3 regions of the Limosilactobacillus vaginalis genome follow, and region 3 is predicted to be linked to each of the others. Evidence: predicted binding sites of a transcription regulator. Region 3 holds the regulator's gene; each other region holds the start of a gene.
What was found. The regulator Rex, encoded in region 3, represses fermentation and respiration genes when NADH is low (regulators of the CRP and FNR family bind a similar motif). The targets are predictions, from matches to a motif close to TTGTGAANTANTTCACAA.
Positions count from the first base shown of each region.

Region 1: the regulator Rex is predicted to act here: its motif matches at 2,775-2,792, upstream of N4627_RS04010 (CidA/LrgA family protein).
Region 2: the regulator Rex is predicted to act here: its motif matches at 1,925-1,942, upstream of N4627_RS07775 (class II fumarate hydratase).

Region 1 is NZ_CP104399.1:818,422-828,870, forward strand. It holds gene N4627_RS03995 (SPFH domain-containing protein) at 1-61, shown strand, start outside; gene N4627_RS04000 (sensor histidine kinase) at 79-1,848, shown strand; gene N4627_RS04005 (LytR/AlgR family response regulator transcription factor) at 1,826-2,551, shown strand; gene N4627_RS04010 (CidA/LrgA family protein) at 2,963-3,367, shown strand; gene N4627_RS04015 (LrgB family protein) at 3,383-4,123, shown strand; gene N4627_RS04020 (L-lactate dehydrogenase) at 4,154-5,125, shown strand; gene N4627_RS04025 (YjjG family noncanonical pyrimidine nucleotidase) at 5,170-5,856, opposite strand; gene fni (type 2 isopentenyl-diphosphate Delta-isomerase) at 5,873-6,910, opposite strand; gene N4627_RS04035 (phosphomevalonate kinase) at 7,022-8,134, opposite strand; gene mvaD (diphosphomevalonate decarboxylase) at 8,160-9,131, opposite strand; gene mvk (mevalonate kinase) at 9,131-10,081, opposite strand; gene N4627_RS04050 (helicase C-terminal domain-containing protein) at 10,223-10,449, shown strand, end outside.
Region 2 is NZ_CP104399.1:1,540,183-1,550,631, forward strand. It holds gene N4627_RS07770 (flavocytochrome c) at 1-462, opposite strand, end outside; gene N4627_RS07775 (class II fumarate hydratase) at 502-1,890, opposite strand; gene N4627_RS07780 (peptidylprolyl isomerase) at 2,188-2,781, opposite strand; gene N4627_RS07785 (zinc-dependent alcohol dehydrogenase family protein) at 2,800-3,843, opposite strand; gene N4627_RS07790 (plasmid pRiA4b ORF-3 family protein) at 3,923-5,467, opposite strand; gene N4627_RS07795 (DUF2252 domain-containing protein) at 5,652-7,058, shown strand; gene N4627_RS07800 (aldose epimerase family protein) at 7,167-8,204, shown strand; gene N4627_RS07805 (D-alanyl-D-alanine carboxypeptidase family protein) at 8,328-9,575, opposite strand; gene N4627_RS07810 (serine hydrolase) at 9,779-10,449, shown strand, end outside.
Region 3 is NZ_CP104399.1:380,199-390,647, reverse strand. It holds gene N4627_RS01775 (APC family permease) at 1-470, opposite strand, end outside; gene N4627_RS01770 (APC family permease) at 597-2,189, opposite strand; partial or broken gene N4627_RS01765 (conjugated bile salt MFS transporter) at 2,431-2,595, shown strand; gene N4627_RS01760 (glycosyltransferase) at 2,623-4,116, shown strand; gene groL (chaperonin GroEL) at 4,244-5,875, opposite strand; gene groES (co-chaperone GroES) at 5,929-6,213, opposite strand; gene N4627_RS01745 (redox-sensing transcriptional repressor Rex) at 6,392-7,048, opposite strand; gene N4627_RS01740 (ABC-F family ATP-binding cassette domain-containing protein) at 7,313-9,265, shown strand; gene proB (glutamate 5-kinase) at 9,489-10,289, shown strand.

The sequences.
Region 1 (10,449 bases), 440 kb from region 3:
GGTGGCGATCATTAGTGAACGGGGAACGCAACCAGTAATTAATACCGGAACACAACAATAATTGGAGTTAATAAGCGCATGTTATATCTAACAATCTTAATGACCGAGCGGGTCGGCTTTGTTATTATTTGTGCTTTCCTCTTGGTTAACATTCCAGCGTTTCGTCGCTGTCTCTTTGCCCAAACACTGACGGCAAAGCTCCAATTAGTGGTAATATTTTCTTTATTTGCAATTATGGCAAATATTACGGGGATTGAAATTGACCCGGCTAATGAACTGCATAATAAAGTTTTATTAACGGCTGTTTCTCATGATTATTCGGTTGTCAATGCCAGAATTCTTGCAGTAACTACGGCGGGAATTGTTGGCGGACCATGGGTTGGTGGTTCAGTTGGTTTGATTGCTGGTCTTCACCGGGCGTTTCAAGCTGGATTTGCCAGTGAGGCTTGGTTTTATATTCCTAGTTCAACACTGATTGGGTTACTGTCTGGTTATCTATATAAGGATAAAAATAGTTCATTTACTGTTATGACACCGTGGCGAAGCTTTGTTGTTGGTTTGTCGATGGAATCAATTCAGATGATTTTCGTCTTTCTGTTTAGTCCAACGGGGTGGTTATTGGTTCGTTATATTGCGGTTCCAATGATCTTAATCAGTTCGCTAGGGACATCAATTTTCATTTCGATTATTACGATGTACCTTCGTCAGGAAGAAGAAACCCGGGCTACGCAGACCCACTCGGTACTGAAGTTAACCAATCAAACGTTGCCTTATTTCCGTAACGGTCTTAATGTTAAATCAGCCCAGCAAGTAGTTCGGATCATCAAAAAATACACGAACTTTGACGCAATTAGCATCACTGATCGGAATACGATCCTTGCCCATATTGGTGCGGGGAGTGATCATCATATTTCGGGGGAAACAATGGTGACAACGCTCTCTGAATCAGTCATTCAGAGCGGTCAGGTAAAGGTTGCACGAAATGCTGAAGAGATTGGCTGTTCCCATATCGACTGTCCCTTACAGGCATCGATTGTTGTTCCGTTACGGGTTGATGATAGTGTGGCCGGAACTTTAAAAATGTATTACACCGATAGTTGGAAGCTAACGCCGGTTGAAATTCAATTGGCAACCGGTTTGGGAGAAATCTTTGCTAACCAAATTGCTTTAGGGAATGCCGAAATGCAGGCTAAGTTGGTTCGTGATGCCGAAATCAAGTCACTGCAGGCACAGGTTAACCCGCACTTTTTCTTTAATGCGATTAATACGATTAGTGCAATGATGCGACGAGACAGTGATAAGGCGCGTCAGTTGCTCCTGCAGTTAAGTACCTATTTCCGCTCAAACTTAGTCGGTGCTCGAGAAACGCAAATTACTTTAGCTCAAGAACGTCAACAGGTTAATGCCTATCTTAGTTTGGAAATGACTCGCTTCCCAGATAAGTACGACGTTCAGTTGCATACAACTGTTAGTGATGATGTTTTACTGCCACCGTTTACGATTCAGGTTTTGGTGGAAAACGCATTAAAGCACGCGTTTGGGGAACGGAAAATCGGTAATTACGTGATCATTGATGTCTATCAGCAAAAAGACCGGTTAATAATTACGGTCAAAGATAATGGTCAGGGAATCTCACCAGACTTGATAAAGCGTCTCGGCCAACAGGCAGTCCCGTCTAAGCATGGTTCAGGGACTGCGTTGCATAATTTGAACCAGCGATTAATCGGGTTGTATGACAAGAAAAGCGGCCTTCACTTTACCAGTAGTAATCAGGGGACAACAGTCAGTATCTCCATTCCATTTACCAAAAAGGGAGGACAAGTAAATGAAAGTCTTAATTGTGGATGATGAACCATTAGCACGTGACGAGCTTAGCTACCTATTAGAACAAAATGACCTGATTGACGAAATAAATGAGGCTGATGGAATTAATTCTGCTCGCGAAGAAGTGGCAAATAATCGGCCGGATTTAATCTTCTTGGATATTCAGTTGGATGATGGTAGTGGGATGGCATTTGCCAAGAGCTTGAAGAAAAAGAGAAATTGTCCCTACATTGTTTTTGCCACTGCTTATGACCAATATGCATTAGATGCCTTTGAGGCGGACGCAATCGATTATGTTTTGAAGCCTTTTGAAGCAGAGCGGATTAATGATGCCGTCAAACGGGTCGTTAGACTAATGGATAACCAGAATGGCAGTCGAGGAGTAACTGTTCAACAAAGAAATCCGCGAATTTCACTAACTAATGATGAACGAACAATTGTCATTCAGAAGCGAAATATTCTTTATATTCAAGCACAAGCGGGGAAAGCTATTGTTCATACCGAAGATCAGGAGATCGTTAGTAAGCAAACTCTCAATAGTATTATTAATTTGTTAGATCCTAACAGGTTTATTCGGGTTCACCGCAGTTTTGTTGTTAACCTTAATAAGGTTCATGAACTGCAACCAAGTTTTAATCATACTTACGAACTAACTCTTGATGACGGGAGTAAAGTTCCTGTGAGCCGGTCATTTGTTGCTACCACCAAGAAGGCATTAGGAGTATAGTTAGCAAATTAAATTCCTGCGATTATACTTTAATAGTTTTAGAATATTAAAAAATAAGAACCGGGGCAGAAAAATATTTTGTTTTTCTGCCCCGGTTCCTGTTAATCATTCGATCAGTAATGTACAAAGTAGATGGAAGATAGTAAAACAGCTGTTATAACAGTAAATTAGAAAAGAATTAGTAAAGGATTAATGGTTAAAGATCGATTGATATAGTAACTAATTGTAAATAAATTAACAATCTTGAGGGCATTTCATCTATTGGTTAGGGCATCTCATCCTTAAATATGGCTATTTAAGTGTGAAATTCAACACAAATAGTAAAAAAAGTGTAAATTAAATAACTGAAGAGGCACTGTGAAAACGGTACCGAACAAAATTTATTTTTATTTCTGTGGGAGGGAATAAGTTATGGAAAAGGACAAACAACCTAAGGATTCCAACATTTATGTTCAAATGGGAATCTTTGCTGCTATTTTATTTGTTTCTCAATTGATCTCTGATCTTTTTCCAAAGAGCTTTGTTGTACCAACTCCTTTAATTGGTATGGTATTGCTTTACATTCTGTTGGCTACTCATATTGTTAAGCTTCACCAAGTTGCTAAGTTTGGTGACTTTATGATCGGACTAATTGCATTCCTGTTCGTTCCATCAGGTATCCAATTAGCTGCTCACCTTGACATCATGAAGAAGGAAGGACTTCAAGACGTTATCGTAATTATTATTGCTACGATTATCATTCTTGTTGTTATTGCCTACGTTGGTGCCCTTGTTATGAGCATTCACCACAAGATCACTGGTACTAAAGAAGACTAGGGAGGCACAATAATTATGGCTAATACGATTGTTACAAATCTAGCATTACCATTTACTGGTATCTTCATTTCATTGATTGTTTACCTAATTGGTATGTGGTTAACAAAGATTAGTAATGGATTCTTCCTTTTTAACCCATTACTTGTTGGGATGGTACTTGGTATCGTTGTCTTAGCAATTTGGGCTAAGGGTACTGGTTCCACTACCGCTGCTGTTTACAAGAAGTTCTACCTTCCTGGTGGTAACATGATTTTCTGGTTCTTGAACCCAGCTACTATGGCCTTCGCTATTCCAGTTTACCGTGTTAACAACATTTTCAAGAAGTACTGGTTCGATATTATCGTAATCTGCTTCGTTGGTGGATTTATTTCATTGTTCCTTATCAACCTTGTATGTAAGTTATTCGGCCTTTCTGCCGCTTCAACTGCATCAATGTTGCCACAAGCCGCAACCACTGCTGTTGCCATGCCAATTGCTGCTGGTGTTCATGGTGTTCCAGCCGTTACTGCAATGGCATGTATCCTTAACGCCGTTGTTATCTATGCTTTGGCCGAATTCCTTATTAAGGTTCTTGGTTTGAAGAAGATTTCAGCTGTTGCTACTGGTTTAGGTTTAGGTTCTGCAGGGCACACCGTTGGTTCTGTTAAGGCTCTTTCACTTGGTGAAATTCAAGGTGCCATGGCTGGTGTTTCTGTTCTGATTATTTCATTAGCAATGGATATCTTGGTTCCAATCTACGCCCACTTATTCATGTAATTTAATTTATCATTAAGGAGAAACTGAATTATGTCAAAAAATCATCAAAAAGTTGTTCTTGTTGGTGACGGACAAGTTGGTTCAGCTTATGCTTATGCATTAGTTCAACAAGGGTTGGCTGAGGAATTAGCAATTGTTAACTTGTCAAAGGAACAAGCTGAAGGTGACGCCCTCGATTTAGAAGACGCAACTGTTTTCACTGCCCCAAAGCAAGTTTATCAAGCTGATTACGATGCTTGTGCAGATGCAGACCTAGTTGTAATTTGTGCTGGGGCTGCCCAAAAGCCAGGTGAAACTCGCCTTGACTTAGTTGGAAAGAACCTTGAAATCATGAAGCAAATTACGAAGAGTATTATGGCTACTGGTTTCGACGGAATTCTTTTACTTGCAACAAACCCAGTTGATGTTTTAACTTATGCAGTTCAAAAGATTTCAGGATTACCTGCTAGCCGGGTTATTTCATCCGGTACTTCGCTTGATTCAGCACGTTTACGTGTTGCGTTAGCAAAGAAGTTGGGAGTTAGTCCACTTGATATTAGTGCTAATGTGATGGCAGAACACGGTGATTCAGAATTTGCTGCATATTCTAGTGCAACAGTTGGTGGGAAGCCACTTCTTCAAATCTGTGAAGAACAAGGCATCAGTAATGATGAATTGCTAAAGATTGAAGATGACGTACGTCACAAGGCTTACGAAATCATCAACCGCAAAGGCTTTACTGCATATGGTGTTGCAACTTGCTTAATGAGAATTACGCGGGCAATTCTACGGGATGAAAATGCTGTATTACCAGTTGGTGCTTACATTGATGGTGAATATGGTATTAAGGATAACTATCTTGGAACTCCAGCTGTTATTAATGCATCTGGTATTTCAAAGGTTATCGAAGTTCCATTAAATGAACGTGAAAGTGAAGCAATGACTAAGTCAGCTGAAGCTTTGAAGAAAATTGCTACTGATGGGATGACTAAAGTTGGTTTAGTTAATTACCTGATTAAGTAGTAATAAAAAAGATGTGATGAAAAATTCATCACATCTTTTTCTTTTTAAAGAATTGCTTTAAGCTCGGTTAAACGGTGGATTTCAAAGGTTGGCTTTAAGCGGGTTGAATTATGCAATGAATGGGGGTTGAACCAGACTGTATCAAGATGAGCGTTAATGCCGCCTTGAATATCAGAACTTAATGAATCTCCAATCATTAAAGTGTTATTACGATGACCGTTAATGTGTTGAAGCACAAAATCGAACATTTCTTTGTTCGGCTTTTGAAGCCCAATCACTTGTGAAATAAAAATATCATCAAAATATTGAAGTAATTTAGCATCCTTCAGTCGCTGATCTTGCACTATCTTTTGCCCATTGGTAACGGCATATACGTGGTATTTATTTTGCTTTAGGTACTCCATTACCGTTCGCGTTCCGGAAACAAGTTGATGATTGTTACTGAGGTATTTAAGGTAGGTTTGAATTGTCTCTCTACCAGGAACATTTAGCTGGTGGTAAGCCTTAAAATAGTCGGCAAAGAGGTGTTCCATAAGTTGATCCCAGGTGAGTTCATTTCGTTCAAACCGTTGCCACATCCCGACATTATAATTTTGAAATGTTTGTTTAACGGTTGGTGTTAATTTCAGGTTAAAATCACTAAAGAGTTGTTTTAAGGCGTGGCTTTCGGCAGCTCCATAATCTAATAGTGTATCGTCAAGGTCAAAAAGAATGTTTTGATACGCTGTCATTCTATGATCACCATCCTTAAATTAAATTGCGTTGTTGAGCATATTCGAATTCTTCACCATGTAAGACAAAATTAGTTGATGGTAGCTCGTTAAAGGATTTACAACCAAGAAGGGCGAGAAGTCGAGGAAGGGCTATTTGCCAACTAGTAAGTTCTTTATCAAGGGCATCAATTCCATCGCGAATAAGAATATTAAGAAAATAGCCGGCAACGCCAACAGCATTGGCTCCTAAGATTCCTGCCTTAATAACGTCTAGTGGGGAACAGATCCCGCCAGAAGCAATAATTTGGGTATCCTTAGTTCGTGCTTCCCGTGCTTCTAACATTGATTCTAGGGTTGTTTGTCCCCACTGGTCGAGAAAACTAAAATCTGCTGTATGGTTTCGTCGATCTTCAATGGCAGCAAAGTTAGTTCCTCCACGACCACTAACGTTAATTATGGAGACACCGATTGATTGCAGCTGGTTAATTGTTGAACTATCCATGCCAAAACCAACTTCCTTAACTATGACTGGAATATTAAGGTGGTTAACCAGAGATTCAATATTAGTTAGCCAATGAAAATCACGATCGCCGTCATCCATAATTAATTCTTGAGTAGTATTAATGTGGAGTTCAAGAGCATTGGCGCCTAGTAAGTCAATAACTGTTTTTGCCTGTTCGAGACTCGCTTTGGCGCTTAGGTTGGCAATAATAATTCCATCTGGATTAACGTCACGGACAATCTTAAAACTTTTTTTAGCGGCTGGATCATGAAAAATAATACTTGCTGAGCCAAGTGCCATTGCGAGGTGGTGCTTTTTAGCAACAGTTGCCAGTTCCTGGTTGATTTTAAGTGCATTCTGGCTGCCACCAGTCATTGCTTCAATAAAAAAGGGGAACGCGAGTCTTAAATTTCCACAGTTAGTAACGGGATTTACTTGATTAAGGCTAATTTCTGGAAGACTTTTATGAATGACCTGCATACTATTAAATGAATTAGTATGGACCTGGTTATAAAGCTTAGTTGCTAACGAAAGATGCTCATTTTTTCGTTGGGCATGACTTGATTCCATAGTTTCTCTCCTTAAATAAACTTTCTGAATTAATAACATTTAAAATTAACTAAAAGAGTGTGACCTTTGAATCATGATCGATCAATTATCACACTCTTTTATCATTAATTATTATTTTTTGATGAGGTGGTGTTTGATCTCACCCTTAACGTTTTCGATGAAGTGAACTGAAAGGGGTAGTTGTTCGATCTTATTTGCTGCCCATTTTTTTAATACTAACTTGAAGTTGCTATCACGATCAATAGCAACGATTCCGCAATCACCACCACCGGCACCGGATGTCTTTGCTGCCCCGCCAAAATCCTCAGCAATCTCGCAGAGTTTATTTAGGACGGGTGTCTCGATATGAACACCGGAATTCGTACCGAGTTGTTTTAATAGTTCCCGGTTATACCGGATCTCGTTTTTGATTGATTCTAAATCAGCATTGTGAAAGCCATCAACCATTCGCTGAATGCAGTGCTTGCTGTCCTCCAAAAACTGTCGGTATTCTTTTTGTTGCCGGGCTTTGAATAGGGAAATCTTATCAACTAATTGCGAGGTTGAGGCCGGCTTGCCTGTCCATCCAATGAGGAGTTGAAGGTTGCTTGGGGCCTTTAAGGATTCAATCTTGAGATCGGGCCATGGTAAATCAACGAGAGTTCTCAAATCAAGATATTTCCGCTGTTGAGCAAGCCATTGACGGTCAAATGAATGGTAGGCAATCCAACCGCCATAAACGGAGGCCGCCACATCTCCCAATGATCCGTTCCCTTGAACTTCAAAGTGAGCAATCGCTGCTAGTTTGAAAATCTCATCCTTAGTAACGGGCAGGTTATAGAAACGACAAAGGGCTTTTACCGTGGCAACCGTAACAGCAGCGGAAGAGCCAAGACCATATTTCTTTCCCGAGTCGCTATCTAGCTGACTATCAATATGTAGATCAAATATTCGCAATTCGCGAGCAAAACTCCGGGCATACTCTTCAGTTACCTTAATTGCGGATAAAATATAAGAGAACGGGTTATCACGATTATCAACAACCATTTGTTCTCCAAGACGATGCCACTGTAAAGCATTATTGTGGTATTGTCGACTAATGATTTTACCAACTTCTGCAGCACTTTCTTCAATTGAACAAGTGACGAATTGATCCAATGCTACTAGGATTGCCGGATAACCATTTTCCACAACAGCGTATTCACCAGCAATATAAAGTTTGCCGGGTGCTTTTTCAGTAATCAATTTTACATAACCTCTCAATCAAATCCTATTTATCGATAATTTCTACTCCTGGTCCAGGCTGTGAAATAATTAACCTTTCCTTGCCGAAAAGGTTCCCCAAATATTGAACAATTTTTTTGCGATCTTTTTGATCGTAAATCACCTTGACATTTGGACCAGCATCCATAGTATAGTAACAACTCACCCCTTGTGAACGCAAGTCATTAATTGCCTGAATTGCGTGGATCGTATCACCATTAAAATAGGTATACCCCGGATCAGCTGAAAGGGTCAAAGCGTGCATGCGAAGAGCATTTTCTTCAGCAATGTGACCGATCTGATCAATATCCTTGTTTGAGATGGCCTCCTTCATTGCTACCATGTCATGAGCAACAACTTTTCGCCAAGTAGGGTAATAAGGTGAAGACTCAACACTTGATTGCATTCCCTGGCGACTTGAAATCTTTTTCTTAGTGGTATTGATTAGGATTGCAATCATTTCAATTCCAAAATCGACTTTTTCCATAATCGGTTCAGCAAAGGAAGATTGATCATCGGTTCCCCGGTGCCACTCAACAAGGCCACCATAAATGGAGCGTGTAGCTGACCCCGAGCCGCGACGGGCAAGACGAGAAAGAGAGCGTCGGTCGAGATTCAGTCCGGCTGCCTTACTAGCCGCAGTTGCAAGAGCAGCAAATGCTGAAGCGGAAGACGCCAACCCTGCAGATACTGGTACATGGTTAGTGGAAATAACCTTGGCGTAATTGTGGTTGCCGCTAATTTGCCGAATATGATCGAGAAAGTCCTTAACCTTTTCGGCAGAATGGCCAGTGACCGGTTGACCATCAATTTCAATGTCATCAGCTGTCAGGTCGTCTCTGAATTCAACTCCTGTATCAGCATAGAATTCATTTAACGTTAGTGAAAGGCTATCCGTTTGCGGAATGATCAGCTTTTGATCCTTTTTACCCCAGTACTTAACTAACGCAATATTAGTGTGTGCACGTGCGGTGATCATTAATTTGTTTCCTCCGTATCCCCAAGTGGTTGTAACCATACTTGCTTGGCACCATTATCTTTTAAAATTCCTGCTAGTTTTCTGGCTCCAAGCGCGGTTCTGGTAATCGCAAACATGCAACCGCCACGGCCACCGCCTGTTATTTTAGCTCCTAATGCGCCATTATGGTTAGCAGCAGCGATTAATCTGTCCAAGTGTTCGTCACTAACATTTAATGCAGCCAGGTCATTTTGTGCGCTATTAAGTGCGATTCCAAGGCTCATTGCCTCATTATTACTCAAATAATCCTTAGCTAAATTAACCAGTTTTCCCAAATGATTAATATGGCTTAACGCTGTACTATGGTTAGTATCTAACTCATGTTTGACAGCAATGATTGCTTCCTTGGTGGCGCCCTTAATCCCTGTATCAGCAATGACCATTGTTGCCTGTAAGTTCATTTTTAGTGGTACACCTGCTTGTCCTTTGACAAAGTAGAGTGGTGATGTTGAGCTGACGGTTGCCGCGTCTAAACCGGAAGGACTTCGGTGGGTTACTTCTTCTTCAATATCAGCAAGTTGGAGCAATTGCTTGCGTTCAAGCCTTTCTTCATATAAATCAAAAAAAGCGCGAACGATAGCGACCGCTGTAGCTGCAGACGATCCCATACCACGTTCTGCCGGTAATTGGCTTTTAATTGTCATTATCCATTGATCACTTTCGCCATTAAAGCGTCGCATCAATGAAGAAATTAATCGTTGAACTCCTGCCATCTTTTCGGGAATTTGGTTTAGTGGTCCCTCAAAGTAACGGCTTTTAATTTGGTGGCCGCCCTTATTCGTTAACTTGATTATTGCCGTTAACGTAACATCCGGGAGCGGAAGGGCAATTGCTGGTTCGCCGTAGACCACGCTATGCTCGCCCATTAAAATTATTTTGGCATGACTGTGACCGATTCCTTGTTCTTTCACATCAAAACCTACTTTCTTCGTAAAATACCATTATTAATAATAGCGTAAAATTACTGATTTGCCAAAGAACAACGGTAATTGTTACTATAATTTAAAAAACGAATGGTGTATCATAAAAACAGAACTTTGATCGAATAAATAATGAAACATGGTGATAGTTTGTCAACAACGAAAAAACGTCGACAGAAAACAAAAAAGTCACGTGGACCAATATATTCGGTTGTTGATCTGGAAACGACCGGAACAAGCGTTAATCATGGTGACCGCATCATTCAGGTCGGCTGTGTACTTGTTCAAGATGGCGAGATTATTAATCATTTTGAAACAAAAATTAATCCGCGGGTAGCAGTTCCGCGGCACATTACTCA
Region 2 (10,449 bases), 720 kb from region 3:
AACAACTTTCAATAAGCTCTTTACCAAGAAGCCACCAATTGGCGCCATACTTGCTGGACGGTGGGTCCGTTTTTTAGACATTCCACCAGTAATGGTAATATCATCAAGCTTAATGTCATGATCAGCTAACCAGTCAATTGCTGGAGCAGTATGGTAAACGAAGTAGCCTAACATATCTTTATCGTTGAGCCGGCCACCGTCTTTATATGTTTCATGATAAAAGTCAGCAACGTTATCAATCACGCCATGGTGAAGTTGAACATTGGTTTCAGCAGCGTTCATTCCAGAAGAAGCACGGTTAGTATTCCCACCAAGCTCTTCTTCCTTTTCAAGTACGGCAACCTTCATCCCCAATTCATTTGCTTGAATAGCGGCTGAAAGACCAGTTCCACCAGAACCAATAATTACAACGTCATAGTCGTTTTCTAACTTGCCAACAGATGTTGGTTGAAATTCTGCCATTACGTAGTTCTTCCTTTCAATATTTAGTTAGCTTTAACCCTAGTCCTTACGATCAACGTTGGTCATCTTGAGCATGTCCATCCATTCATCGTATTGTTCTTCGGTTACCTTGCCAGACTTCAAAGCAGCTTCCTTCAAAGTGCTTCCTGCCTTATCAGCAGCTTGAGCAATCTTGGCGCTGTCGTGGTAACCAATGTGTGGTGATAATGCAGTAACAGTCATGAGTGAGTTATCAACTAATTCTTCCATCCGTTCTTCATTAACGGTCATGCCATGGATCATCTTGTCAGCAAAGCCCATGATTGTACCAGTCAATAAGTCAGCTGATTCAAGGAAGGCATCAATTAATACTGGCTTATAAACGTTCATTTCAAAGTTACCTTGTGATGATGCCATTGTTACAACAGTATCATTACCGAATACCCGTAAAGCAGCCATCGTTACCGCTTCAGCTTGAGTTGGGTTAACCTTACCAGGCATGATTGATGAACCAGGTTCATTAGCTGGAATGTTTAATTCACCGTAGCCGGCACGTGGACCAGAACCCAAGAAACGAATATCTTGAGCAATCTTGAACATATCAGCAGCTAAGCTCTTCAATGCACCGTGAACAACATCTAATCCAGAGTGGTTAGCTAAGCCGTAGAACTTGTTTGAGTCGGCTGTTAAGTTTAAGCCGTATACTTCACTAAGCTTTTCAGCAATCTTCTCTGGCATCCCTTCAGCAGCGTTCAATCCGGTACCAACTGCGGTTCCACCAATTGCTAATTCGTTTAGGGTTGGTTCAAGAGTCTTAATGTAATCAAGATCATGTTCAAGCGCAGCAACGTATCCTGATAGTTCTTGACCGAAAGTCAATGGAACAGCATCTTGCAAGTGAGTCCGACCAACTTTAACGGTCTTCATGTACTTATCTTGCTTTGCCTTTAATTCGTCAATCAAGTGTTGAACAGCTGGCTTCAACTTATCAAGAGCTTCCAAAGCAACAACGTTCATTGCTGTTGGGAAGGTATCGTTAGAACTTTGCCCCTTGTTAACATCATCGTTTGGTAAGATTTCGATGTCAGGGTTAAGTTGGTGAGCCTTATGAGCAACTACTTCATTGGTGTTCATGTTGGTTTGTGTACCAGAACCAGTTTGGTAAACCTTCAATGGGAAGTCTTTACGTAATTCTTCATCGCTCAAAGCTAAGAGTTCGTCAATTGCTTGAACAATCAAGTTACCCTTTTCTTCAGAAATAGCATTTGTTTCCATGTTTGCTTGGGCAGCTGCCTTCTTAATGTTCAATAAAGCACGAATAATGGCTAATGGCATATACTGACCAGTTGGGAAGTTGTTTCGACTCCGTTCTGTTTGTGGTCCCCATAATGCATCTGCAGGAATTTGAACTGGACCAAGAGTATCTTCTTCAGTACGGTATTTTGTCATTGTAAAAGCCTCCATTGTCTAAAAAATCGTCTGTTTGTGAAAAAATACACATCAATTACACTATTATCCTAACGCGGAATAATATCCATAGTCAAACCTTTAGAATGTTATAATTTTCACTTATAATAATTTCCCGAGCATTGATTATTACTGACTTTGTAACCAACCATCGAATTATTTTCACAAACTTGATAAACAAAAAATCTAGTCAATTTTTCTCAAAAAACTAACTAGATTTTTATTGCTATTAAGATTAAAATCACAAAGTTATTAGACAGAATCAGCTAATTTTTGTTGTTAGTTATTCTTATCAATCGTTACTTTTTCCATGACAATATCTTTCTTCGGCTTATCCATGCTATCACGCTTAGCTTGACTAATTTTCTTGACCACGTCCATCCCGGTAATTACTTGACCGAATACGGTGTGCCGATGATCTAGCCATGGAGTACCGCCAACCTTGGCATAATGGTCAATAATTTCTTGAGGATAACCGACAACCTTCATTTGTTCAATCATATTAGCCGGTACATGTTCGTTAGAAACAATAAAGAACTGACTTCCATTGGTGTTTGGGCCAGCATTAGCCATCGAAAGCGCCCCGGTAAAGTTAAACAATTGATCAGAGAATTCGTCCTCAAAGGCTTTGCCGTAAATGCTCTTACCACCACGACCTGTTCCGGTTGGGTCTCCTCCCTGAATCATAAAATCAGGAATTACCCGGTGAAAGATTACCCCATCGTAGTAACCTTTTTCTGCTAATTGAACAAAATTATTAACGGTCTTTGGTGCTTGTTTCTCAAATAATTGAATTTTAATTTCACCAAGGTTTGTTTTGATTATTGCTTGCGGTCCCTTCACAGACGCAAGCTCTAATTGTGGATACTGCATCTAATTTCCTCCTTCATTTTACTCATGACTTATTCTGAGCACACAAGCGCCCTTAATATCACCACGTTTAACGTATTTCAATGCATCAAGTGCCTTTTCAAGCGGGTATTCGGTAACTTCAGGATGAATATTAAGACGATCGGCTAATGTTAAGAACTCTTCCCCATCACGACGAGTATTACTTTCAACACTCGTTAGCGTCTTTTCATGGAAGAGGTGTTTTTGGTAGTTCAGGGTTGGAACATCTGACATATGAATTCCTGCCATCGCCAACGTTCCTCCTGGGATTAAGCTTTCCAATGCTGGCAAAACGATGTCCCCTACTGGAGCAAAAATAATTGACGAATCTAGCGGAACATCCGAAAGATCATATGCGCCCTTAGCAGAAACACAGCCAAGCTGAAGAGCAAACTTTCGAGCATCAGCACCCCGAGTAAAGACGTGGACTTCTACTCCCTGAGCTAATGCAATTTGCGCTGTTATGTGGGCAGAACCGCCAAAGCCATATAAACCTAAACGGCCACCTGCAGGGACATTAGCCCGTTCATAAGCTCGATAACCAATGATTCCAGCACATAATAATGGCGCTGCTTCTAGATCATCAAACTTCTCGGGAATCCGGTAAGCAAATCCTTCCGGTACGGTAACATACTCAGCGTAGCCACCATCATGATCCCAGCCGGTATAAACTGAATGCGGGCATAGGTTTTCATGACCGGAACGACAGAACTTGCAAACACCACATGCATGACGGAACCACGGAATCCCAATCCGCTCACCTAGTTCAAACCGTTGTGTTTCGGGTCCAAAAGCAACTACCTTACCGACAATTTCGTGTCCAGGGGTAACGTGCTCATGATGAACCGGTAAATCGCCTTCTGCCACATGTAAATCAGTATGACAGACACCACAAGTAAGGACCTTTACTAAGACCTCCCCGCGTTGTGGCTTTGGAACTGGCTTAGTAACAAGCTTTAATGGAGCATTTTCACCATCAATTGGACCGGGAGTGGTTACTTCCCATGCACGCATTGTTTTTGGAATCTCAACTTGATTACTCATCTTCAAGACCTCTTTTAATTAGCTTTCTGTAAACTATTGTAGTCCTTTTTGTATATTTGTGAATTAATAAACAATAAAATTATTGATACTGTTTAGCAATTTCTGCTGTTAAGGCAAACCATTGTTTTTGTAACTGGTTAGCATTGAAGCCGCTATTGATTGTCTGATCATCCTGAGCAGCTAATTCCAAGCCAGCAGTTCCGCCAATATCATCTACAATCCCCTTGCCATTGCCGTCTAAAACTTTAGGTTCAGTCGGACTTAGTCGATAGCGTCTGATTGGCGTTGTTTTCTCAATTAGAATATTGAACTGCCAAGAATCACCAAAATCATATTCAAGTGTTAAGCGATCACCCTGCTGAGCCTCCCCTAACCAGTGGAGCGTGATATTCTCTCCGCCATCAAGGTACGGCAATTGGTAATTCTTCTTGTTTAGTTGAAGGTTATACAGGTGTGAACCAGTTGCCCCAAAACTGGCCATAATGAAGTAGCAAAGTTCATCAAGCCGGGTTTCGCCACTAAACTGAAGTCGTCGCCACATACTCGGCTGGTAATCCGCTAATTCAACTTTTATTTGATATTCAATTTTGCGGTAATGGTGTGCATGCTTTAATGAAGAACGCCGGCGGGTAAGCTCAGATTCTGCACTATGCAGCATTCTCTCTAACCGGTAACCTTCCTTAGCGGGCGTTGCATTATCGATTGCTTGATTTAATGCTTGGCTAAACTGATCAAAATCAGCATCAGCAAACAGAGCTTGCCGCTTGAGGAACCGACCGAATTCCCGAAAGGCGGCTCCCATCCCCCGATACTTTGAAGTAGTTAATCGTTCACTATTGCGTTTGCCATAATCATAAACGTAATAATAAATTGTCGAAATATCATCCAGAATCGTCTTCCCGTCTTCTGCAAGGTAAGATAAGTAATCCGTTGCGTAATCAGTATCCCGATCGATAATTTGATCGCTCTTCCCAAGTTGCTCCAGTGAAGAACGGTAATCCTGAATAATCTCCTCACGAACTTCTGACTCATTCATGACATCATTGAGTGATTCAGAATGATAAAGATACCGTCGATTATGTTCATTAAGCTTAGGATGTGCTGGAACAGCGAAATTATTAATTACGTAATTCTCAAACAGTTCCGTTGCTGTTTGAACCTCGTTTGTTTTAACATCCTGCAGTTTTAAATTTTTCATTAGTGCAAGTGAGATTGCCGGATTACTGGGATCATCATCCCACTGAACAATATCAGGCCGAGTTAACAGGTTTTGAAAAATCTGCAACCGCTGTTGAAGTGCAGGAACAACTGGCCGAACAAATTCAACCTGTTTCAATTGTGCATCACGAATCATCCGAACTTTAACTCGTGGTACCGGGAGAACTTCCAGCAGCCGAATTAGCTCACGCTTAAATGTTGCGGTAAAAGCCCGTGGATCGCTAAACTGCTGGGGATGACGAACTATCACCGGTAACGATAGAAGGTTATTCATTACAATCATAAAATCGCCGGTTACCCTAATCGACCAGGCATCGGTGCGCATCAACCGTTGTTCATCAGCTAGCCTTGTATTTGCATGGAGATGCTGAGCAACATTATTTTCAACAGCAATTAACACCATCATCACTCCTTCTTCTAAAACGGGCTTGAATTTATTATTTTTAGCAAACAGACCCACGTTTTATCTCTACCGTTTCCTCTATCTCCATTGTGACAGAATGGCTAAGTGAAAACAAATATTCTAGACAATAAGGATAAAACTACTAAAATAATTTAAGAAAACGTGAAATATTAAAGGAGTAACGAAAATGCTTGATTCCGGTAAACTAGATATTTTTGATCTCAAGAAAATCAAAATTAATCGAACAGCAAAGGAGTTAGAAGAAGCGGGAAAAGAAATGCGAACTAAGGTAAGCAGCGAACAGCTAGCCGAATTTGTCCCCGTTCACCGTGATGCTGTCGCCGCAATCAAGAAAACAGAATCTAAAATGATTCAAGAACTGCTGCCCCTTCGTCACGAACGAATGCTGGCTAGCAAGTTTGCTTTCTTTCGCGGAACAGCAGAATTAATGGAACAGGATCTTAAAGATCAGTATCAAAGCCATATTCCATTGATTATTTGTGGAGATGCCCACGTCAATAATTATGGTTTCTATGCTTCCCCAGAGCGTCAATTAATCTTTGGCCTGAATGATTTTGATGAATCACGGATTGGCAATTGGGAAAGCGACCTTAAACGTCTTCTGGTTAGTGCTCGCCTAGCTGGTGAAGAAAACGGCTTTAGCGACGAACAGCTTGACTCCGTTCTTCACCTAATTACAAAGACCTACCGCCATAGTATTAAGCACAATGATAAGCTGAGTCTTTTCCAACGTCTCTACTCTTCATACGAAATTCATGACATGATCGCCGCAATTGATACTCTGAACAATAGTGCTAGCCAAATGAATGAAATCCTCAATAAAATTATTAAAAAGAGCAGTCGAAGCAACTCAGAGCAAATCGTCAAGAAGATGACGAAGCTTAACGAAAACGGTCAGTTAAGATTTAGTGAAAATGCTCCCCGCGCTAAACATGTCAATGCAGAGAAGTATGCAGAAATCCTTCAAGGCTTTAACCATTACCGGAATAATGTACGTCAAGACATCCGCATCTTTCTCGGCAATTTCAGCATTACCGATATTATTCGCTACAGTGTTGGCGTTGGTAGTTTTGGGACTCGCTGCTACCTGCTTCTCCTCACTGGTAACGAAGGCAGCCATTTAGTTCTTCAAATTAAGGAAGCAATGCCCCTTCGTTATAACCTGCTCCGTTTACCAACAGCAGAAGCAATTAAAAATGGCGTGTTAGCAGGACGACGAATTGTCACAGCGCAACGAACCCTCCAAGCTTCTTCTGATCCATTTCTTGGTAGCACATCATTTGGCGGACGAAGTTACTATGTTCGTCAGTTCCGTGATATGAAAGAATCAATTAAAGTAAATAAGCTTGATTACGAAAGTTTTAACCTCTACTGTCAGATCTGTAGTACACTGCTAGCAATAGCCCACTTTCAAAGCCCAACCGCCCCAATGGTTCGTGGTTACCTCAAAGGACAAAAAGCATTAGATGATGGTCTCGTTGAATGGACAAACGCCTATGCTAAACAAGTAGCCATTGACTTTGATGATTTTCGGAATAGTTTGCAGGATAATAATGGACTAATAACAAAATAGTGGTTTATAAGGAGGTGATGCAACCGTTTGCACCACCTTCTTGTTAAATTGTGGTAAAATAGGTTCTGTAAATATTGAAGCGCTTACTTCAAGGAGGCAAATAGAATTATGAATATTACTAAAGTACCGTTTGGAACTTACCAAAACAAGCCAGTTACAAAGTATGTTTTGACAAATGATCACGGTGTCCAAGCGGGAATCTTAGACTTTGCTGGACTATTACAGTCATTTAAGGTGCCAACCAAGGATGGCGGTAAGGCCGATATGGTCTTAACTACTGAAAACCTTGATGACTTTACTAACAATGGTTTTTGCACTAACCGTTTAATTGGCCGGGTTGCCGGAAGAATTGCTGATGGCCAATTTGAAATTGATGGTAAGGAATACCACGTTGAACAAAACGAGGGTAAAAACACGCTTCATGGTGGGACTAATGGTTTCTACAGCTACATTTGGGATGTTGATTCTACTAACGTCACTGATAACGAAGCATCCATTACTTTAAGTCTCACCCTTACTGAAGAAATGGATACTTTCCCTGGAAAGATTCATGTTACCGCAACCTACACATTAGACAATGACGATAACCTGACCTTGAAGTTTGGTGCTACATCTGATGCAGATACTTTGTTTAACCCAACTAACCATACTTACTGGAACATGGCTAAGGCAAGTGCTAAGACAGTCAATCAATTAAAGCTCTATGTCAATTCCAAGAACCACTTAGCCGTTGACGATGGCAAGATCCCAACTGGAGAAAAGTTAGCCAATGAAGGAACACCATTTGACTTTAGCACCCCAACTCGTCTTGGCGATGCACTCGAAGGAATGGCTTCAACTAAAGAAAACGGGTTTGATGATATTTGGGAAGTTGAACCAAGTCTTACCAAGCCAGTTGCCACCCTTGAAGATCCTGAAAGTGGTCGTAAGATGACCCTTTACTCAGATCGGAATGCCCTAATTATGTACACCATGAACTCCGATGATCCAGCAGTATACAACCACGGTGAAGTTCATCCCCACTTAGGAATTGCAATGGAAGCTCAAACCCTTTCAGATGCTATCCACCATCCAGAATTTGGTGACATCACCCTTCATCCAAACGAGGAAAAGAACTACACAATTAAGTGGCACGTAGAATACTAAATTCTATAACATTTTAAAGAAAAAGAAGAGACAGGAAAAAGCAAAATGCTTTTCCTGTCTCTAATTATTTATCACTAATTTTCGAATTTACCGAGTCTAATTGTGAAAATCAATCTTTCTCCATTAAAACCAGCCGTTCTTCTTAATATTATCAGTAGCCTTAAAAGGAAGTTGAATTGAAGACATCCCTGTTGGTTTAAGGGTAACATAGCCAACATGCTGTCCCTTTTTAACCGGAGCCTTTAACTGGTGAGTCATCGAGCGATCTGCCTGTGCTATCTTCAATTTTGCCCCAACCTGGTTAAGCACTGTACCTTTAGGAAGCCAGATCGTAGTTGCCTTGGTTAGTTCAAGTCCAGTACTATGTTTGTCTTTGGCGTGGACCACATGAGCATCCTGAACGTTCTTTGATAGTTGTCGCAAAGAAGTTAGCTGAACTGGCTGATAAATCTCAGTTAATTTCTCATAGAATTTTTGAGCATCCTTTGACTGAGCGTTCCAGTCGCCCTTGGTATGAAGCGCCACAACGATTACTCGCCGACCAGCAAATGTTCCTGTTGAAATTATACATTTACCAGCCGTATCAGTATTTCCCGTCTTTAACCCATCAATCGTACCGTTTTTGGGAGCAAAACCATTTTCCGGTAATAACGAATTGATGTTGATCATTTGGTATTCCTGGTTTGCACTAACCCGGAAATTAGCCATCTTGGTCTTGGTAATTTTGAGTGAATCAGGATATGTCTCAATTAAGTACTTTGAAATAAGTGCCATGTCTTTAGCCGAGAACTGATTTTCGGCCGTCTTTTTGACCCCTTTAAGGCTATTTTTGCCTAAATCACCGTTTGCTAGGCCAATCATATTATAAATTTTAGCGTCGGTAACGCCCGCTTTTTTCGCGACTGCTTGCATTTTCTTGTTAAAGGCTGCGGTACTCCCCGCATCTGCCAAGGCAAGGGCTTCTGCACTACCGTCAGCTGATACAATCATCATTGATTCTGTAAGCTGACGAATAGTGTAACTCTCTCCCGCATTTAGTGGGACATTGGAAAAATGCCAATCATTCGCAACCTTAGCAACTGCTGGCGTAATCTTAACTTTTTGGTTCCAACTCAAATGATGGTTTTTAACATCTTGTTCAATTACAGCTAGTGTTAATACCTTAGTCAAGGATGCAACTGGGTAAGTTTTATTAGCATTCTTCTGGTATAAAACTTGGCCTGTTTCAGCATCAATTGCGTAAGCAGCCCGCGCATTTAAATTTAACTTTGTTGTATCCGCTGAGGCTGAATTAGCAAACCCCAGACTAACTACATTTACCGTTAAAATAGTAACTAAAAAAGCAATTAATGCCCTTTTTAACTTTTTCATCAAACTATTGTTATCCCTCTCTCAAAAATATCAAACTCAATAATATCGCATTCAGATGTTAAGAGGATGACTTTTTAATAACTTTTATGAAACATTTTCCGAGTTATTAAAATTCTCCTAATAATTAGGTGAATTTTCCTCCTTTTTCACTCAATTACTGGTATGATTGTCTAATGTTATCAAATTAAAGGAGAGTTTTCACTATGGGTGCATCTCGTCGTCGGTTAAACCGTCGTAAAGTTGTCTTGTTTATTCTTATTATTCTTGCAGCGTTCTGGGGAATTCACCATTTTACCGCAACGAGTCCCCGCTTAAAATCAGCTTGGAATAAGATCATTTTCACCTCAAACAATAACGTTGCCATTGCCGTCTATTCACCAAAAACTCACCGCACATACTCTTCATCCAACGTCCCAAACCATAAATTTCATATGGCAAGTACGGTCAAAGTTAGTGTTCTTGCCGGTCTCCTGGTTAAGCAAGATGGTGTCTTATCCTCACACCAGCGTTCACTAGCTAAACAAATGATTGAAGCAAGTGACAATAACTCAACCAGTGAATTATTCGATGATCTTGGCGGACAGCAAGGACTTCAATCCACGTTTAATCAATTTGGGATGAAGGATTCAACAGCGGATTCATCTTGGGGATTAAGTACCACGACGGCTAAGGATCAAATTAAGCTTCTGAATAATATTTTCTACAAGTCAAATCTTTTATCCGCAGATTCTCAACAATACATTAGCAGTCTAATGAGTAATGTTGAAAGCGATCAAATCTGGGGTGTCTCAGCATCAAGCGATAACTTCGCCTTAAAAAACGGTTGGCTCGAAAATGGTAATGAAAAATGGATCATTAACAGTATCGGCTATGT
Region 3 (10,449 bases):
AACATAATTAATAGAACAATAACGATTGCAATTGGAACAGAGAACCGGTAAAGTGCCGGGATTGCAGAAGTAATCGCTTCTACTCCTGATGTTGTAGAAACCGCTACGGTTAACATATAGTCAACTAACAGCGATCCCCCGGCAAACAATCCACCATTGCTTCCCCAATTTCGGGTAGCAACAACATAGGCACCACCACCGCTTGGGTACGCACGAATGATTTGCTGATACGAAAGAGTAATTGCTAGCAACAGCAATAATACGATTGCGGCAATCGGAATCGAATACCACATTGCCATCGCAGACAAGGTTACTAAAACCGTAGTAATCTGCTCTGGACCATAAGCGACTGACGAAATTGCGTCGGATGACAGCATCGCTAATGCTTTAAATTTAGTTAGGTGAGTTTGCCCCTCATCTAAAGTTTTCAAAGGTTTCCCAATTAAAACTCGTTTAATATAACGCCACATACTATCCTCCCAATATTCATGGAATGTAATCGTTTAATCGATTTCGGATAACTGAACAATAATACAATTATTTTAACTTCTTTGCAATTGCTAAGACAAGACGTAATTACTATTAACCGTCCATTTTTATTTAAGTCGCTCATTAACTTTCTTGGCTGCCGGGTCGACTTTAGTCATTCGACTGTTAACTGCCCAAGCATAAAAGAATAAGGAAACTAAAATAATCACAATGAAATCAAATGGGTACGGGATCCAGTTTTGACCACCGAAGCCCTCACTCCCTGCATAAGAAATTAAGGAGATAAAAATCATATAACAAATTAACCATGCGGCACTTCTCAGCTGCTGACGCCAATTTGTCTTTTGATAGCGCCATTCATAGTAAAGATAAATCGGTAGACCAAGTGCAATCACAAAAATTACCTGAATCGTTGTTGGCCACATTGTCCAATAAATTGCCAACCCCGTTACCACAAACGCGAATGGTGCCAGCCACTTCATATAGTTAGGTGCAAACGGCCGTTTTAATTCTGGTGCCATTTTTCGTAAAGAAATAACCGTTACCGGCCCAGTTAAGTAGGCAATCAGAGTTGAGCCAGTGATAACCGTTGCTAACAAGCTCCAGTTCCGGAAGACGTTTACCAAAATCGTGGCTAAAATCAAGTCAGCAACCATCGCAAATCGTGGGATCATATAACGACGCTCCAACCGGCCAAGCCATTTTGGCAAGTGTCCAGTATGGGTCATTGCGGCCAATGCTCGTGATGCCGTTGCTACAAACGCAACCCCTGTCCCAAATGGTGAAACAAACGCATCCATGTATAAGAGAATTGCTAACCAGTTCAAACTCAGCAAAATTGCAATATCAGCAAATGGTGACGCAAAGTTAATTCCATGCCAGCCACTCTTTGCTAGTGACGCAGGACTAATCGCACCGATAAATGCTACTTGAAGCATGATATAAATTGCAGCAGTAATCAGCATCGAAATTAAGACTCCCCGCACAATATTCTTATGCGGATTAACCATTTCGCCACCCATATTAATGACAGTTTGGAAAGCATCATACGACATGATAATTCCGGATACCGCTGCTGCTTCGAATATTGAACGACTCCCGTATGGCATGAACGTCTGAACATTATGGCCAAAGTTCCCAGCATGAAAGCCACTAATGATTAGCATTACAATCGTTAAAGTCGGTAATAGAATCTTAAACACTGAAATTAAATTGGTGAAACGAGTCATTAATTTAACAGACCAAAAGTTAATTAAGGTAAAAATCACCATAAAAATGAATACAACGAACATCCCCATTGGAGTAACGTTGCCCCCGCTAACAAAGTGATGAGTCCAGTTAGCCCATGACCATGGCCATGAACTCATATATTGAACAGATGCAACTGCTTCCATTGGGACAAGAGTAATCAATGAAATCCAGTTAGCCCAAGCCGCAATAAAGCCGAGAAGCGAGCCGTGACTATATTGTGCATAGCGACTCATTCCACCGCTTTCTGGAAACATTGCCCCCAATTCAACGTAGGTCAGGGCGATGCTGATTATAATAACCGCACCAATAATCCATGAAATAATTGCTGCCGGTCCAGCAACCTTAGCAGCGGTCCCGGCACCAAATAGCCACCCAGAACCGATCAACGAATTCAGTGCCAGCATTACACCGGAAAATAACGTAATTTTATGCCGTTTCAACTTATCCATGCTTTCTCTCCCGTTAGCTTCTTCTTTTGAATAGACAATTTATCATACCACTAACTTTAACACTTTGTTATCAAAATCAAAAAATACAAGCATCATTTGATAAATATATAATTATTATTTATTTTTTTAATTTTAAAATAGCGCTCCGCTTTAATTAATTTACTAAGGCAATAGCTCGATAATATAAATGATAATTGCCACAAATGAAATGATGAGAGGAGAATAAAATTGATTAATCATGTTGATTTTTACCTTTGGCGCAGTTGCTTCTTCAATCACCTCGCCATTTATTGGTAAGGGATTAGAAAAATTCAATTTTAAGCTGATGTATATTATCGGGATCGTCCTATCAGCATTAGCTTACGTTGTTTTCGGAATTAGTACTAGACTTCCAGTTTTTTTGTTAAAATAATCTAAAACTAAAGGAGTCATTATGAATTATTTCATCACTAGCCGTGAAGACATCAAAACTTCAGCGATTGAACTAGCTCAAGTTAAACGACTACAAATTTTTGATTACCTTCATCAACCAGCCAAGATTGTGACCATGTATTATAATTTTGCTCATCTTGATGCTGAAAACAAGCTAGGTACTAGCGGACGGGTAATTAATCTTTTCCAATTTTACCAACGACTTCCTTATCATATGGATCCAGGCTTCGATCAATCCCTTATTAAGCAAATTTTAAATGTTCCAGGTTATCAGGTAAAAGGCAACCAGGCTGAACGCAATGGGAAAGTGCGAATTAAAGTTAACCAAGATAATAATCGTCTTTACTATGTCGATTATTTAGATCAGTATGGGTTTACTGATCGGCGTGACTATTATGATTGTGGATGCAAAACTTATACCGAATTCTTTGAAGATCGCGCCCGGCTAGTTTGTCGGCAATACTATGACCAGTCAGGAGCGGTCAAAATAACTTATCATTATCGTGGTGGTCAGGGAAACATCCCCGTTCTTACTCTGATCCAATTAGTTGATCAGAATCAAGAATTACAGTTTGATAACCAAAACGAATTTCGCGCATACTTTCTTGATCAGCTAGTTACTAACGATCCTGATGCATTATTAATTAATGATCGTTCTGACGTGACATTAGCCGCTTTTCGGTTAATGCATACCTCTCCGCGACGCTACCAAGTTTTTCATTCTGCATTTACCCAAGATGGACAAAGTAACAGTGAGATCTCACCTATTTACCAGCCCATTAATGAAATGCTAAATCAAGGACAGCTAACTGGACTGATCTCATCAACAAAACGCGAAGCAATGGATGCCAGTCGCCGTTTCAATACCAATATGAGTTTCGCCATTCCGGTAACTTTCCTTAGCCAAACACAACTTGAGAAAAGCATTCCACCCACCCAACGGCAGGTCGGTCATTTTATTGCCGTTGCCCGTCTTACAAAGGTTAAACAACTTGATCAATTAATTAACGTTATCATCCGCCTTCATGAAGATTTCCCTAAAGTACAACTAGATATTTACGGCTATTCTGATGGTTGGAATAATTATCAAACAGTGAACGAACTTAAAAAGATTATTAATAACCAAGGTGCTGATCACTACATCCATTTCTGTGGTTATCAACATGATCTTACTCGAGTCTACGAAACTGCCCAAGCTGAAATTCTAACAAGTCAGTACGAAGGATTTGCCATGGCACTATTAGAAGCGCAAGGGCATGGTTGCCCAGCAATTAGTTATGATATTAACTATGGTCCCACTGAAATTATTGATAATAATATTAGCGGGGAACTAATTCCGGCTAATGATTGTGATGCCCTTTACCAAAGTTTGCGCCAACTACTGGTTGATCCTGAATTATCTCATCGGTACACACAAAATGCTCAACATGCCGCTGCTAAATTTTCCCTTAACGAGGTTGCTAAAAAATGGCAGGATTTTCTCAAAAAAGCTTAATTAAATAATTTTTCTTACAAAAAATTGGATTAACTGCTTTAAAGCAAAAAGACTATCAGCCCTTTCATTCTATAACAAAGGACTGACAGTCTTTTAATTAATTAGATTTAATTTGTGATTAGCGAAATTACATCATGCCACCCATGCCGGCACCGCCTTGTGGTGCAGCAGGAGCTTGATTATCCTTTGGTTCTGGCTTATCTGCAACAACGGCTTCAGTTGTAAGAAGCAATGCAGATACTGAAGCGGCATTTTGAAGGGCAGACCGGGTAACCTTAGTTGGGTCAACAATTCCGGCTTCAACCATGTCTTCAAACTTACCGTCAGCAGCATTGTAACCAATTCCTGGCTTTTCGCTCTTCAATTGGTTAACAATAACTGAACCTTCAACACCAGCATTTTCAGCAATTTGCCGAACTGGTGCTTCTAGAGCTGCCTTAACGATTTGAACACCAGTAGCCTCGTCACCAGTTGCTTCAACCTTATCCAAGGCTGGAAGAACATTAACTAATGCAGTACCACCACCAGGAACAAATCCTTCTTGAACAGCAGCCCGGGTAGCGTTCAAAGCATCCTCGATCCGGTACTTCTTTTCCTTCATTTCAGTTTCAGTTGCGGCACCAACACGAACAACGGCAACTCCACCAGAAAGCTTTGCCAAACGTTCTTGAAGCTTTTCCTTGTCAAAGTCAGAGGTTGCTTTACTGATAGCTTGCTTAATTTGGTCAACCCGTTCAGCGATGGCTTCCTTAGCACCAGCACCATCAACAATTGTAGTGCTGTCCTTAGTAACCGTTACCTTGTTAGCTTGGCCTAATTGATCAACAGTAGCGTCCTTCAAGTTCATGCCAAGGTCATCAGAAATAACAGTACCGCCAGTCAATACAGCAATATCTTGTAATTGAGCCTTCCGCCGGTCACCAAAGCCAGGAGCTTTAACAGCAACAACATTAAAGGTCCCACGAATCTTGTTCAAGACAAGGGTTGGAAGAGCTTCACCAGTAATGTCATCGGCAATAATCAGGAGAGCACGGCCTTCTTGAACAACTGATTGAAGAAGTGGCAAAATGTCTTGGATGTTGCTGATCTTCTTATCGGTGATCAGGATGTATGGGTTGTCCAAATCAGCTTCCATCTTATCATTGTCAGTTACCATGTATTGTGACATGTAACCACGGTCGAAGCTCATCCCTTCAACAACGTCAACACTTGTATCAACACCACGGGAGTCTTCAAGGGTGATAACACCATCATTACCAACCTTTTCCATGGCATCGGCAATCAACTTACCAACTTCCTTGTTGTCAGCAGAAATGGAAGCAATTTGGGCAATGTCGTCCTTAGTCTTAACATCATGTGACATCTTCTTCAAAGCTTCAACGGCTGCCCGAGTAGCCTTGTCAATTCCACGACGAACACCAACTGGGTTAGCACCAGCAGTAACATTCTTCATTCCGGCATTAACGATTGCTTGAGTCAATACAGTAGCAGTAGTAGTACCATCACCGGCAATATCGTTAGTCTTGGAAGCTACTTCAGAAACAAGCTTTGCCCCCATGTTTTCAAAGTGGTTTTCCAATTCAATGCTCTTGGCAATTGTGACACCATCATTAGTAATGGTTGGTGTGCCATAGCTTTGTTCAAGGACAACATTCCGTCCCTTTGGACCCATAGTAGTCTTAACAGTATTTGCTAACTTATCAACACCATGGAGCATTTCGTTCCGGGCGTCTTCAGAAAACTTAATTTCTTTTGCCATATATTATTCACCTCAAAATTAAAATCTGTAACGTTTTTGATTAATCCTGCTAATTAGTCGATTACGGCTACGAGATCCTTTTCATGAACAACGAGGTACTTCTCACCGTTGTATTCAACTTCATTTCCAGCGTACTTATCAAAGAGGACCCGATCGCCTTCCTTAACAGCTGGTGCTAACTTTTCACCATTGTCTAATGTTCGGCCAGCACCAACAGCAATAACCTTACCTGTTGTTGGCTTTTCCTTAACGTTTGAAGCAAGAACAATACCACCGACTGTCTTTTCTTCTTCAGTTTCAGCTTTAAGAACCACGCGATCTCCTAATGGTTTTAACACGTTAATCCCTCCATTTTGATAATCAAAAGTTAATTTAGCACTCTCATCTTCCAAGTGCTAATTACATTTTCTACTATACCATTTTTAGAGTTGATTGCAACCAATATACCTTTCAGACGATGCTAACTAAAAAGTCGCCGGCAATTACATTTAGCGTAACCACCGACGATTTTATAATTTAGTTTGTTTTTTCATCATGATTATTTTCAGCATAATTCTTGATGAAGTAAATTAATGTTTGGAGCTCATTTGTCAAATCAATATTTTGAACCTGAACATTCTTTGGAACTGAGAGACGAACGGGCGTGAAGTTCAAGATTCCCTTTACCCCAACACTAACTAATTGATCCGCAACTTTTTGGGAAGTTGAGCTTGGAACAGTCAAGATCACGGCATCGATCTGTTGTTCTTTAATCTGCTTTTGCATTTCACTTGCTGGATAAATTGGAATCCCGCTCTTTACAGTGTTTGCTAATTCAGGCTTAGTATCGAACGCTGCGCTAATCCGTAAGTTAGTATCTTGATGGAAATTATAGTTAAGAAGCGCACTCCCTAATGAACCGACTCCAACAAGGGCCACGTTAGTAAGAGTATCCTGATTTAGGATCCCCTTGAAGAAATTCAACAGGCTCTCAACATCGTAACCATAGCCCCGCTTACCCAATTCACCAAAATAAGAAAAGTCACGACGAATAGTTGCGGAATCAACCTGAACCGCCTCTGAGAGTTCCGTTGATGAAACCCGTCGCTTATTTGCACTTAATAGTACGCTAAGGTAACGGTAATAAATTGGTAAACGCTTTGCCGTTGCCTTAGGAATTTTCTTGGTAGCCATTCTTTGTTATTCCTCCTACGATATTTTTATATTATTCAACATTAGTGAGCTTATATTTTCTACTCAATTTTGCTAGTTTGTGAAATCCAATTCTCTTATTATTCTAGCAACAAACTCTCTCATTGTGAACACTCAAACAAAATTATTTTCAAAATTTTTTCATTTGCTTAATCATTAACGTAATTTACAAGCTAAACTTTGTGAAATCAAGGCTAACCAGCGTATAATGGAAAAGTACATCTTTTGAAGAACGAGGTAAACAAAATGATTCTTTTGCAAGCCAATAATGTAATGCGTCGTTTTGGCGCTGATGTCCTCTTTCATGACATTAATCTCCAAATTCAGGAACATGGCCGGACAGCCCTTGTCGGTCGCAATGGTGCCGGGAAAACGACCCTCTTAAAAATGATTGCCGGAATCACTAACCCCGATGAAGGGACAATTTCTAAAAGCAAGGATCTAACTATCGGTTACCTGGCTCAGGATCAAGGGTTAGATAGCCAAAATAGTATCTGGGCCGAACTTGATCTAGTATTTGCTCCTCTCCATAAAATGGAAAAGCAAATTCACCAGTTAGAAAACCAGTTAGCTTCACTCGATCCAGCAACTAAAGAATTCCAGCTAACAACGGAAAAATATTCTCAGCTCCAATCTACTTTCAAGAAACAGGGCGGTTTTGAATACGAGTCACGAATGCGGGGAATCTTAAAAGGATTTGGGTTTGAAGAAGCTGACTACCAAACTGCGATCAATTCCCTATCTGGAGGACAAAAGACAAAACTAGCCCTTGCTAAAATTCTTTTGCAGTCCCCTGATCTTTTGATCCTAGACGAACCAACAAACCACTTAGATATGAACGTTCTTGCATGGCTAGAAGATTATCTAAAGAGCTATCAGGGCGCACTGCTTGTCGTTTCTCACGACCGGTACTTCCTTGATCGAGTTGTTTCTGATATTTACGATCTCGATAACCATACGTTGCGTCATTATACTGGCAATTACACCCAATTTATGCAGCATAAACAAGAATGGCTTACTGCTGAATGGAAGCACTACGAACAACAGCAAAAGAAGATTGCAAAGCTTGAAGACTTTGTCAACCGCAACATTGTTCGGGCTTCAACCACAAAACGTGCTCAGGCGCGTCGGAAACAACTAGAAAAAATGGATCGGATGGATCGTCCCGAGACTGACGATCGGTCAATCCACTTCCATTTTCACAGTGATAAGGATAGTGGTAACGAAGTCCTGGATGTTGACCGCGCAGTAGTTGGTTATAATGATCAAAAGCTTGCCGGGCCGCTTTCGTTTTCCGTTCGTAAGCCCCAACGAGTTGGAATCATTGGGCCCAACGGAATCGGTAAATCAACCCTGCTAAAGTCAATTTTGGATCGGATCCCACTGATTAGCGGTTCGATTAAACTAGGCGCTAACTTGCAAATTGGTTACTACGATCAGGAACAGCAGCAGCTTCATCCCGAAAAATCTGTTTTAAATGAAGTTTGGGACGATCACTCAAACGTTCCTGAAAAGGATATTCGCTCCCTACTTGGTAGTTTTCTCTTCGTTGGCGATGATGTTTATAAACTTGTCCATGACCTTTCCGGTGGCGAAAAAGCTCGCCTAGAGCTAACTAAGCTTTCTTTTAAACCAATCAACTTCTTAATTCTTGATGAACCAACGAACCACTTAGATATTGATAGTCGTGAAGTCCTTGAGAACGCAATCAACGAGTTCTCTGGCACGGTACTATTTATTTCCCACGACCGATACTTTATTAACCAAGTTGCCACGGATGTTCTTGACATGAGCGCTACCGGAATTAAGCATTATGAAGGTGACTATGATGACTACCTTGAAGCCGTCAATAAGGAATTAGCTTCAACTGCAGGACAGGATGAGCAACAAGTAAACTCAACAGCTAAGCCCAAAAAATCCAGCGCTCAACAGTCTTACCAGCAAAGTAAGGAAACTCAGCGAGCCCGGCGAAAGCTTCAGCGACAAGTTGACAAGTTAGAAGATCAAATGGCTTCCCTTGAAGAACAGTCACAAGCAATTCAAGAGCAGATGAGTCAACCAGAAGTTGCTACTGATATTGGACAACTCGCGGATTTGCAAAAACAACTGAATAAGTTAAATGAACAGTCTGAAGAAGTCGAGTTGGAGTGGACTAATGCAGCCGAGGAGCTAGAAAAGTTTGATCAAGAAAATAGTTGACTTTTAACCAAGAAGAAAGTAAACTGCAATCAAATGATCCAAGTAGGAAGTTCCAGAGAATAGTGGTCATCGGCTGAAAGCCACTTACATAATTCCGAATCCTAATCATTATTAATCCAACACGTAAATAATATTTTTGAAAAAGAGTAAAGCATGTCTTTGAACGAGGATGGTAACGCCGTAACTGGTGCCTCGACTTAGGCATGTTTTTTGTTTAGAAGGGATGGTTAATATGGGAAAGCAGCATCAACGCATTGTTGTTAAAGTTGGGACAAGTAGTTTAATCTACCCCAACGGTCAGGTTAATTTACGGACAATTGACCGCCTGGCGTATACTCTTGCAACGCTGAATCATCAAGGTTACGAAATGGTTTTAGTTTCTTCAGGTGCGATTGGTGTTGGCCTTGCCAGTCTCGGCTTAACAAAGCGACCAGCTGAAATTGCTCAGCAACAGGCCCTGGCCGCAATTGGTCAAACCGAGTTAATGCGGATCTATTCGCAACGATTTCTGGATTATCAGACTAAGGTCGGACAAATTTTATTAACCCGAGATGTCCTTGACTACCCGGTTAGCCGTCAGCACATTCTTAATACGATCGAAACTCTTCTTGGTGATGCGGTTGTCCCAATTATCAACGAAAATGATCCAGTTTCAGTTGATGAGCTGGATCACCACACTACTTTCAGTGATAACGATGAACTCTCTGCCCAAGTTGCGACTAAAATTAAGGCTGATCTGTTAATCGTTCTTTCTGACATCGATGCCTTTTATAATCGTGATCCGCATAAATTTACCGATGCCCAACCCATTCGTCACGTTAATCAAATGACTTCAGAACTTGAGCAAGCCGCAAGTGGTAGCAGTACCCAATTTGGCACCGGTGGGATGGTCACTAAGCTCCGCGCCGCTGCCACTATTATGCAAGCTAACCAGCACATGGTCCTTTGCAACGGCCGTGATCCCAAAATCATCTTCCAAATCCTCGACGGTAGCGAAGAAGTGGGAACAAGGTTTGGAAAATAGAGTGCGAGCCAGCAAAGAACTTGCGGAAAGCTAACAATTTCTCCCGACTAGATGCTGGAAGCATCTGGGAGGGAGGTTGTTAGCTCTAGCAAGTTCCTGGCGAGCAGATCTTGACTCAGTTGCCTAGAACCTTAGCTCGAGGAAAGTCACGGCGAACACA